Regions from separate parts of the Clostridium novyi NT genome, predicted to be linked through region 2. Evidence: a T-box and tRNA genes for the amino acid it is inferred to sense, from the RefSeq annotation. Region 2 holds a T-box; the other holds one or more tRNA genes.
The links. The T-box of region 2 lies ahead of metG (methionine--tRNA ligase). A T-box ahead of a tRNA ligase gene usually reads a tRNA of that ligase, here a tRNA-Met.

Region 1: it has a tRNA-Met gene. The T-box ahead of metG (methionine--tRNA ligase) is inferred to sense a tRNA for this amino acid. The anticodon was not compared.

Annotation. Positions count from the first base shown of each region.
Region 1 is NC_008593.1:150,048-154,482, forward strand. Features, by position in the region: gene NT01CX_RS00795 (RNA-binding S4 domain-containing protein) at 21-290, shown strand; gene yabP (sporulation protein YabP) at 406-699, shown strand; gene yabQ (spore cortex biosynthesis protein YabQ) at 705-1,142, shown strand; gene NT01CX_RS00810 (FtsB family cell division protein) at 1,179-1,451, shown strand; gene NT01CX_RS00815 (S1 domain-containing RNA-binding protein) at 1,506-1,913, shown strand; tRNA gene NT01CX_RS00820 (tRNA-Leu) at 2,073-2,161, shown strand; tRNA gene NT01CX_RS00825 (tRNA-Met) at 2,166-2,241, shown strand; tRNA gene NT01CX_RS00830 (tRNA-Met) at 2,247-2,323, shown strand; tRNA gene NT01CX_RS00835 (tRNA-Leu) at 2,372-2,460, shown strand; tRNA gene NT01CX_RS00840 (tRNA-Met) at 2,466-2,541, shown strand; tRNA gene NT01CX_RS00845 (tRNA-Met) at 2,576-2,652, shown strand; gene spoIIE (stage II sporulation protein E) at 2,967-4,435, shown strand, end outside.
Region 2 is NC_008593.1:2,388,111-2,392,545, reverse strand. Features, by position in the region: gene NT01CX_RS11120 (hypothetical protein) at 1-163, opposite strand, end outside; gene NT01CX_RS11115 (HAMP domain-containing sensor histidine kinase) at 254-1,645, opposite strand; gene NT01CX_RS11110 (response regulator transcription factor) at 1,647-2,342, opposite strand; T-box leader at 2,601-2,848, shown strand; gene metG (methionine--tRNA ligase) at 2,888-4,435, shown strand, end outside.

The sequences.
Region 1 (4,435 bases), 310 kb from region 2:
TTACAATCAGGAGGGATAACATGAGACTAGATAAATATCTTAAAGTTTCAAGAATTATAAAGAGAAGGACTATAGCTAAGGAAGCTTGTGAAAGTGGCAGGGTATTTATAAATGATAAGGTTGCAAAGCCAAGCACAGAAGTTAATGAGAATGATATAATAGAAGTTAAATTTGCCAACAGTTCACTAAAAGCTAAGGTTGTAAACATTGCTCATCACGTTGCAAAAGCTGATGCTAAGACAATGTATGAGATTATTTTAGATAATACAGTTGCAAATAAAGAAGATTAGTATACTATATATTATTAAGAGTATTATTAATGATTTTTATGTGTCTTCCCTTAAATATAAAAGTATATTTTAGATATTTTACACATATACATATTTATAAAGGGGAGGGATATAGATGGAAGTAAAAAAGGAAACATCATTAGAAGAGAAAAAAAGTAATTTAATACTTGAAAATAGAAATAAGTTGCAAATAACTGGTGTAGTAGAAGTTATTTGTTTTGATGAGAAATTAATAATCCTAGATACTAAACTTGGAACCTTAACAATTAAAGGAGAAGGACTTAAAGTTCAAAAATTAGATGTCCAAAATGGAGAAGTTGCCATAATAGGACGTATAAATTCCTGCGTATATACTACAACTGAAAGTAAAAAAGACAAAGATAGTATAATAGCAAGGTTGTTTAGGTAAAAGGTATGCTAATTCCTATAAGAAGTCAATTTAATTTAATAGCTTATAGTGTACTTGCAGGGGTACTAACAGGGGTTTTATTTGATATATATAGAATAATAAGAGGAATGGAAAATCCAAATAAAGTATTAACTTTTATTGAGGATATACTATTTTGGATTTTTGCAGCAATATCAGTATTTGCATTTTTGCTTTATACTGGTCATGTTTATGTAGGAATATATTTATATTTATATATTGCCTTTGGGCTATACATTTATATAAGACTTATCAGTATTCATTTCTTAAGAATTCAATATAAAATAATAAATAGTATATTAAAATTTTTAAGAATATTGAAAAATATATTTTTTTATTTTATAGAAACATTCTTTTGCAAGATTACAGGTAAAAATAAATTAAAAAATTCCTTGAATAAAACACAAAAGAAAACTAAAATATAAATATGAGTCAAAATATAAATTTCAGAGGGAATGATTATGAAGAAGAAAAGAAAAATTAAAAATGTAATTTTGACTGTAATGGTTATATATGCTTGTTACATAGCGGTACATCAGCAAATAACTATAAAAAATAAAAAGATTCAGCTGGAAAACTGCAAAGTTGAATTACAAAAAGTTGATGATCAACATCAAAAGTTAGTAGATACAATAAAAATGTCTGAAACTAATAGATATGTTGAAGAATTAGCTAGAGAAAGACTTGGCTTCGTAAAACATGGAGAAAGTGCAGTAGTTCAAAAAAAAGACTAAATATTGCTTATTATAATTTAATATATAAACATATCAAGGAGGAGTTTTATTAACATGGCCTTAAAGTTGGGTAGTATCTTAGAAGGTACAGTAGTGAATATAACAAAGTTTGGAGCATTTATAGAAGTGGAGGGGAAGACAGGTCTAGTACACATATCTGAAGTAGCAGACACATATGTAAAGGACATAAGAGAGCATATAAAAGAACAAGATAAAGTAAAGGTAAAAGTTATATCAGTAGATGATAATGGTAGACTAAGTTTATCTATAAAACAAGCTATGCCAACCAGAAAGTCAGTAAAACCAGTTGAAATAGATTGGGAAAAGGAAAAGAAAAAGGCAACACCTAATGTAAACTTTGAAGATGCTATATCAAGATTCTTAAAAGATAGTGAAGAAAGATTTCAAGATATAAGAAAACATCAAAATTTAAAGGGAAATAAGTATTCTAAAAAGAGCTAAAAATAAGTATAAAAGGGACTTGAGAAAGTCTCTTTTATTTTTTAAAAAATTTTTTTAAAAAAAGCGTTGACAACTATAATGGATTAATATATAATAGTCTATGTCGCCAGGAGATAGCGACAAAAACAAAAGATAAAACATCAAGACATGATGTAATACGCCGGAGTGGCGAAATCGGCAGACGCACAGGACTTAAAATCCTGCGGAGCTAACACTCCGTACCGGTTCAAGTCCGGTCTCCGGCACCAATATCGCGGGGTGGAGCAGTTGGTAGCTCGTCGGGCTCATAACCCGAAGGTCGTAGGTTCAAGTCCTGCCCCCGCAACCAAACGTGGCGGAATAGCTCAGCTGGCTAGAGCATTCGGTTCATACCCGAAGTGTCGTAGGTTCAAGTCCTATTTCCGCTACCAGTTACAACTTAATAAGTAACAGCAATTTATACCCAATAAATTGCATACGCCGGAGTGGCGAAATCGGCAGACGCACAGGACTTAAAATCCTGCGGAGCTAACACTCCGTACCGGTTCAAGTCCGGTCTCCGGCACCAATTATCGCGGGGTGGAGCAGTTGGTAGCTCGTCGGGCTCATAACCCGAAGGTCGCAGGTTCAAGTCCTGCCCCCGCAACCATTTATTTTTTGAAAAATATTTTAAAATGAAATATGGCGGAATAGCTCAGCTGGCTAGAGCATTCGGTTCATACCCGAAGTGTCGTAGGTTCAAGTCCTATTTCCGCTACCAAAATCCACAACGTTAAATAGTTGTGGATTTTTTAATGTCTATAATAAATTTAAAAACTATTAAGGTATTAAACCATAACTTTTCCACAACTGTGGATAAAATATATGTATATGTGTTGAAATATAACTAAATATATGTGAATATATTTTTCTCACAAAAGGTAGTAGAAAAAAATCGCTAATGGTAAAATATTACAAAAGTTATAAAGTAAATGTCTTACGAAAAAATAAATTCTATTTCAGTAACTGACAATAATTTCCAGGGAGTTTTGTTATAATCTTTTTTAGTAACTGTGAAATTAGGAGGTGCTGATTATGCAATGTAATTCAGAAATTTTGCCATATAAAAGAGTTAAAGGTGTTAGTAAAGAAGAAAAAGAGAAAAAACAATTGCAACGGATTATTATTTTGAAAAATCTAGTGTACTGCATTAGTGCTTTACTTGTGAGTAGGGTGCTATTATTAAGTGAGGATAATACAACTGCTCCTTTTGGGATAGCGCTACTAATTGCAAGTGTAATGCAAGCTGAACGGGCGGTGTTTCCTGTTTCTATGGGGTGTATTATAGGGTACATATCTTTAAGTAATAAGCTTACAAATCTTCCCCAATATCTAATAGTAACAGGCACTATATTTATATTATCTTATCTTTTAAACAAAAAATCCAAAATAAAAAGTTTGGTAGTTATGTTTAGCATTACATCAATTGAAATATTATTAAGTGAATTCTTTATTAGGCATATCACAATGAATGTTGCATTTTTAACTATGTTTTTACAGGTAATATGTATTATACCATTATATTTTATTCTAGAACGTTCCTTAATATGTTTAAAATCCCTAAAAACAAAACATTTATTTACAAGCGAAGAAGTTATAAGCATATCAATATTGATTTCTCTTATATTAGCCGGTACTTGGGGTATGCAAATTTTAGGTGTATCCATTAGAAATATTTTAGCTTTAAACTTTATACTCATGATTAGTTATATAAATGGAAGCAATGTAGGGGCTGCCAGTGGAATTGCCATAGGATCAATTATAGGAATATCCTCAAAAAATATACTTATTTTTATGAGTGTGTATGGATTGTGTGGATTGATTGCAGGTATTTTTAGAGAAAGTGGAAAAATATTAACAAGTACATCGTATGTAATTACTTTTTTGATTTTAAAATTATACTCTAATATAGATGTAGAATTTAAATTAATAGAAATGATTATAGCCACAGGGATATTTTTAATTATACCAGGTAGGGTTTATGAAAAAATAAATTTAGAGCTAGATTGGGAAAAGAAGCAAGAATATATAAATAAAAATTATATTAATAGAATTAAGGACATGCTATTCCAAAGATTATATGGTTTTTCTGATGTGCTAACTAATATATCTGGAAATCTTAATAACTTAGCTGATAATGATAAATTAGTTATGAAAAATAAAAGTAGTGCCCTTATACAAAATCTTGCTGATAGAGTTTGTAGTGGATGTGAAATGCATTATAATTGTTGGAAAAAGGAAGCATACATTACCTATGAAGCTTTTGGTGAATTGATTCAAAATCATCAAGAAGGTAAAAAAAATAAATTGCCAAAGGAGATAAATAGAAAATGTGTTAAAAGAACTATACTTTTAAATAATACAAAAGATATAGTTAACAATTATATTATAAATGAAATGTGGAGAAAAAGACTAAGCGAAGGGCGTGAAATTGTAGCAGGACAAATAAAAAATATGGCAAGTTCACTAAAGGAAGTTATCGAAGAATTTAATTCAGATGTAAA
Region 2 (4,435 bases):
GATAATATTTCTTTATAATCCACTCTCCAGATATAGCTATATCATAATTTTCTGGTGGTATTATTTTTCCTGGAGATATTATATTATTTTTGTTACAACCACTAAGGATAGTGGTTAATATGAGTATCAATAAAAAACTTAAAAAATTTTTTATTTGATGCATTAATAAAACCTCCTAGTTTTTATAAGCAAATATATTTTAATACTCTATAATATATAAAAAGTAACAAAACTATTAAAAAAGCATAGTAAATCATAAATCAACGAAGGGTAGACATACGATAACTTCTGTACCCTTATTTTCTTCACTTAAAATCTGAAGGTTACCGTTATGAAGTGAAATTATTTCATTGCATATGGATAGTCCTATTCCATTCTTTGATTTACTATTTTGTCCTTTATAAAATTTTTCAGTTACCCTAGGAAGGTCATCTAAAGGAATTCCACATCCGTTATCTTTTATACTTATAATTACACTATCTTTATTTGAACTTAATGTTATTTTTACTTCTCCATCAGATGATGTAAATTTAAGTGCGTTGTCAAGTATGTTCATGAAAGATTGTTTAAGTCTATTTATATCTGCATATATATTTGGTATTTCATTTTTACATTCTAAAGATAGATTTATATTATCCTTAGAAGCTCTAGGTTGAAGCTGTTTTTGAAGATATCTTAAAAGTTCATGAATATCTACATAATCTTTTTTTAGCGTTATTTTTCCTGATGATAGTTTCGAGAAGTCTAAGAGTTCTTCTACAAGATTACTTAATCTATCTGTTTCTTCTTCTATTATTTTAAGTCCATCTTCAAATTCGCTTTTGTTATTTGGATCACATAAATTCAATGCTACAGTCCATCCCTTTATTGATGTTAGTGGGGTTCTAAGTTCATGTGAAATTGAAGCTATAAATTCTGTTTTTAATTTTTCGTTTTTAAGAATTTCCTGTGCCATATAGTTTAATGTATCAGCAAGTTTCCCAAATTCATCATTAGAGGATTTTGTTATTTTTTCTTTAAATTTTCCTGATGCGAAAAGCTCCGCTCCTTCTGTAATTTCTTTCAATGGATGAGTTAGTTTTCTTGATATTATTAAGCTTACGATACTGGATATAATAATTACTATTATTGCTACAATCATAAAATAAAAAGCAATAGAACGTATGTGATTGTCAATTTTGTTTAAGGAAGATACAAAACGTAATACACCTTGTATAGTTTCTCCTTTTTTCAATGGCATAGATATACTCATTATATTTTCATTGGAATCGGAAGCCTTATGTATATAAAGTCCTAAATTTCCAAGTAAAGCTTCATTAAAGTCCTTTGATGTTGTTATATCATTGGCGGAGTAACCCATAGAATCCATTAGCATGTTTCCTTTTGTATCTAAAATTTGAACCTCTGCTGAAGTGTTTTTCCAAAATATATCTACATCATTAGCAACATTTTGTTTTAAATCTATAGAAGAAAGGTATGTGTTATAAAACTCCGCTGAAAGAGTTATTTGATTTTTTAACAGCTCTTTTGCGTTGTCATAAAAGTATTTCTTTATAGAAGTTAATACGATTATTTGAGAAATAATAACGGTAAAAATAATTATTCCTATATAACTTAAAGTTACTTTATTTCTTATAGATTTCAAATTAATCTTCCTTCCATATATATCCTACACCCCATACAGTTTGCAAATATTTAGGGTATGAAGGATCATCTTCAAGTTTACTGCGAAGTCTACGAATATTTACATCTACGATTTTAGGGTCACCAACAAAGTTATATCCCCAAGCTAGGTCTAAAAGTTTGTCACGGCTTAAAGAAGTCCCTATGTTTTCCATAAATATTTTTAAAAGTATAAATTCTTTTGGTGTTAGATTTAGTTCTTTATCATTTTTATATGCAATTTTTGAATTTAAATTTACTTTAAATTCACCAGATACCAAAGTGTCGCTTGAAGTATTATTTGAAAAGTTCATTCTTCTAATTAAAGAAGTTATTCTTGCGGCAAGTTCTAATGGATTAAATGGTTTTATCATATAATCATCTGCACCATTTTCTAATCCCTTAATTTTATCGATATCTTGTCCCAATGCAGTTAGCATTATTATGCCAATGCTTGGATAGTTTTTTCGCAGTATTTCACATACTTTAAACCCGTCTATTCCAGGAAGCATAATATCTAAAATCACAACTATTGGATTTTCAGTTGTAACTTTTTTTAAGCCATCTTCTCCTGAAAATGCTTGTATAACTTCAAAGTTTTGTTTCTGTAAAACAAGTTTTATAAATTTACTTATTGATTGTTCATCTTCGATAACTAGTACTTTATGTTTATGTTCCATAATTACACCTCTAAATATTTGATGAAATAATAAAGCATCTTATAATATTATATATTATTTTATACTATTAGGAGAAACAAAACAGTTACTATTTAAAATAAATGTAAATAAATTTACACTTCTATTGTATGTATTAAATAAAAAAATAAACATCATCTATAAGATATTACTAAAATTGAATAAATAATTTTATAAATGATAATAATATTGACATATTAGTGGATTTGTCATAACATTTAATATAAGAATTAAAAATAAGAAAATGCAGTGAAAAGAAGAGTAATATGTGAAAGTGTATAAAGAGAGCCAGGATAGGTGAAAGCTGGTTACATGGAAATATATGAAGATGGTCTTGGAGCATAGTATCTGACTAATTTAGGGTATTACCGGTGCAACGGTTAGAATGCAAAGTGATAAAATTAACTTTTGTTAAGGAGTCACTTATGGAGGTTTATGTTGCAAAGCATAAACAAATTAGAGTGGTAACGCGTATACACGTCTCTAAGTGAGGAAACTTGCTTAGGGACTTTTTTTATTATGAAAATATTTACTATCAAAATAAATTTAATAAAACAGGAGGAGTAAAAATGAATAAAGGTAATTTTTATATAACTACACCTATTTATTATCCATCAGCAAAATTACACATAGGAAATACATATACTACAGTTGCAGCAGATGCAATTGCTAGATTTAAAAGATTAACAGGTTATGACACATATTTCTTAACAGGTACAGATGAACATGGTCAAAAGATTCAAAGACTTGCAGAAGGAAAAGGAATAACTCCAAAAAAGTATGTTGATGAAATCGTAGCTGGAATACAAGATCTATGGAAGGTTATGAACATAAGCTATGATAAATTCATAAGAACTACTGATGATTATCATGTTGAAACAGTTCAAAAAATATTTGAAAAACTATATGATAAGGGGGATATATATAAAGGAGAATACGAAGGACTTTATTGTACACCTTGCGAATCATTCTGGACAGAAACTCAACTTGTAGATGGAAAATGCCCAGACTGTGGAAGACCAGTTGAAAAAACTAAAGAAGAAGCGTACTTCTTTAAAATGTCAAAATACGCAGATAGACTTATTGAATACATAGAATCACATCCTGATTTTATACAACCAGAATCAAGAAAAAATGAAATGTTAAATAACTTCTTAAGACCAGGTCTTCAAGATTTATGTATATCAAGAACTTCATTTGATTGGGGAATTCCAGTAAGTTTTGATGAAAAACACGTTATATATGTATGGATAGATGCACTTTCAAACTATATAACTGCTCTTGGTTACGATCAAGAAAATGATGAATTATATCAAAAATATTGGCCTGCAAATGTTCACCTTGTAGGAAAAGATATATTAAGATTCCACACAATTTATTGGCCAATTATGCTTATGGCTTTAGATTTACCATTACCAAAACAAGTATTTGGACACGGATGGCTTTTAGTTGATGGTGGTAAAATGTCAAAATCTAAAGGAAATGTTGTAGATCCAGTAACTTTAGTAAATGAATTTGGTACTGATCCTGTAAGATACTATCTTCTTCATGAAATACCATTTGGTCAAGATGGAATGTACACAGGAGAAACATTTATAAAGAAAACAAATTCAGACCTTGCAAATGATCTTGGAAATCTTGTCAACAGAACAATTGCAATGATAAATAAATACTTTGATGGAGTTATTCCAGCACCAAAAGCTGAAGAAGATATAGACAATGATTTAATAAGAGTTGCCCTTGAAGCTCCAAAGAAAGTGGAAGGAAAAATGGACGCATTAAAAATTCCTGAAGCATTAGATGAAATTTGGACTTTAGTTAGAAGAAGCAATAAATACATTGATGAAACTATGCCTTGGGCTCTTGCAAAAGAAGAAGATAAGAGAGAAAGACTTGGAACTGTTTTATACAATCTAGTAGAAAGTTTAAGAATAGTTTCTGTAATGCTTTCAGCATTCTTACCTGAAACAAGTAAGAAGATAAATTCTCAATTAAACGTTCAACTTGCAACTTGGGATAGTATAGCATCATTTGATGGAACAAGAGCAGGAACTAAAGTTGGAGAAGCAGTTGCA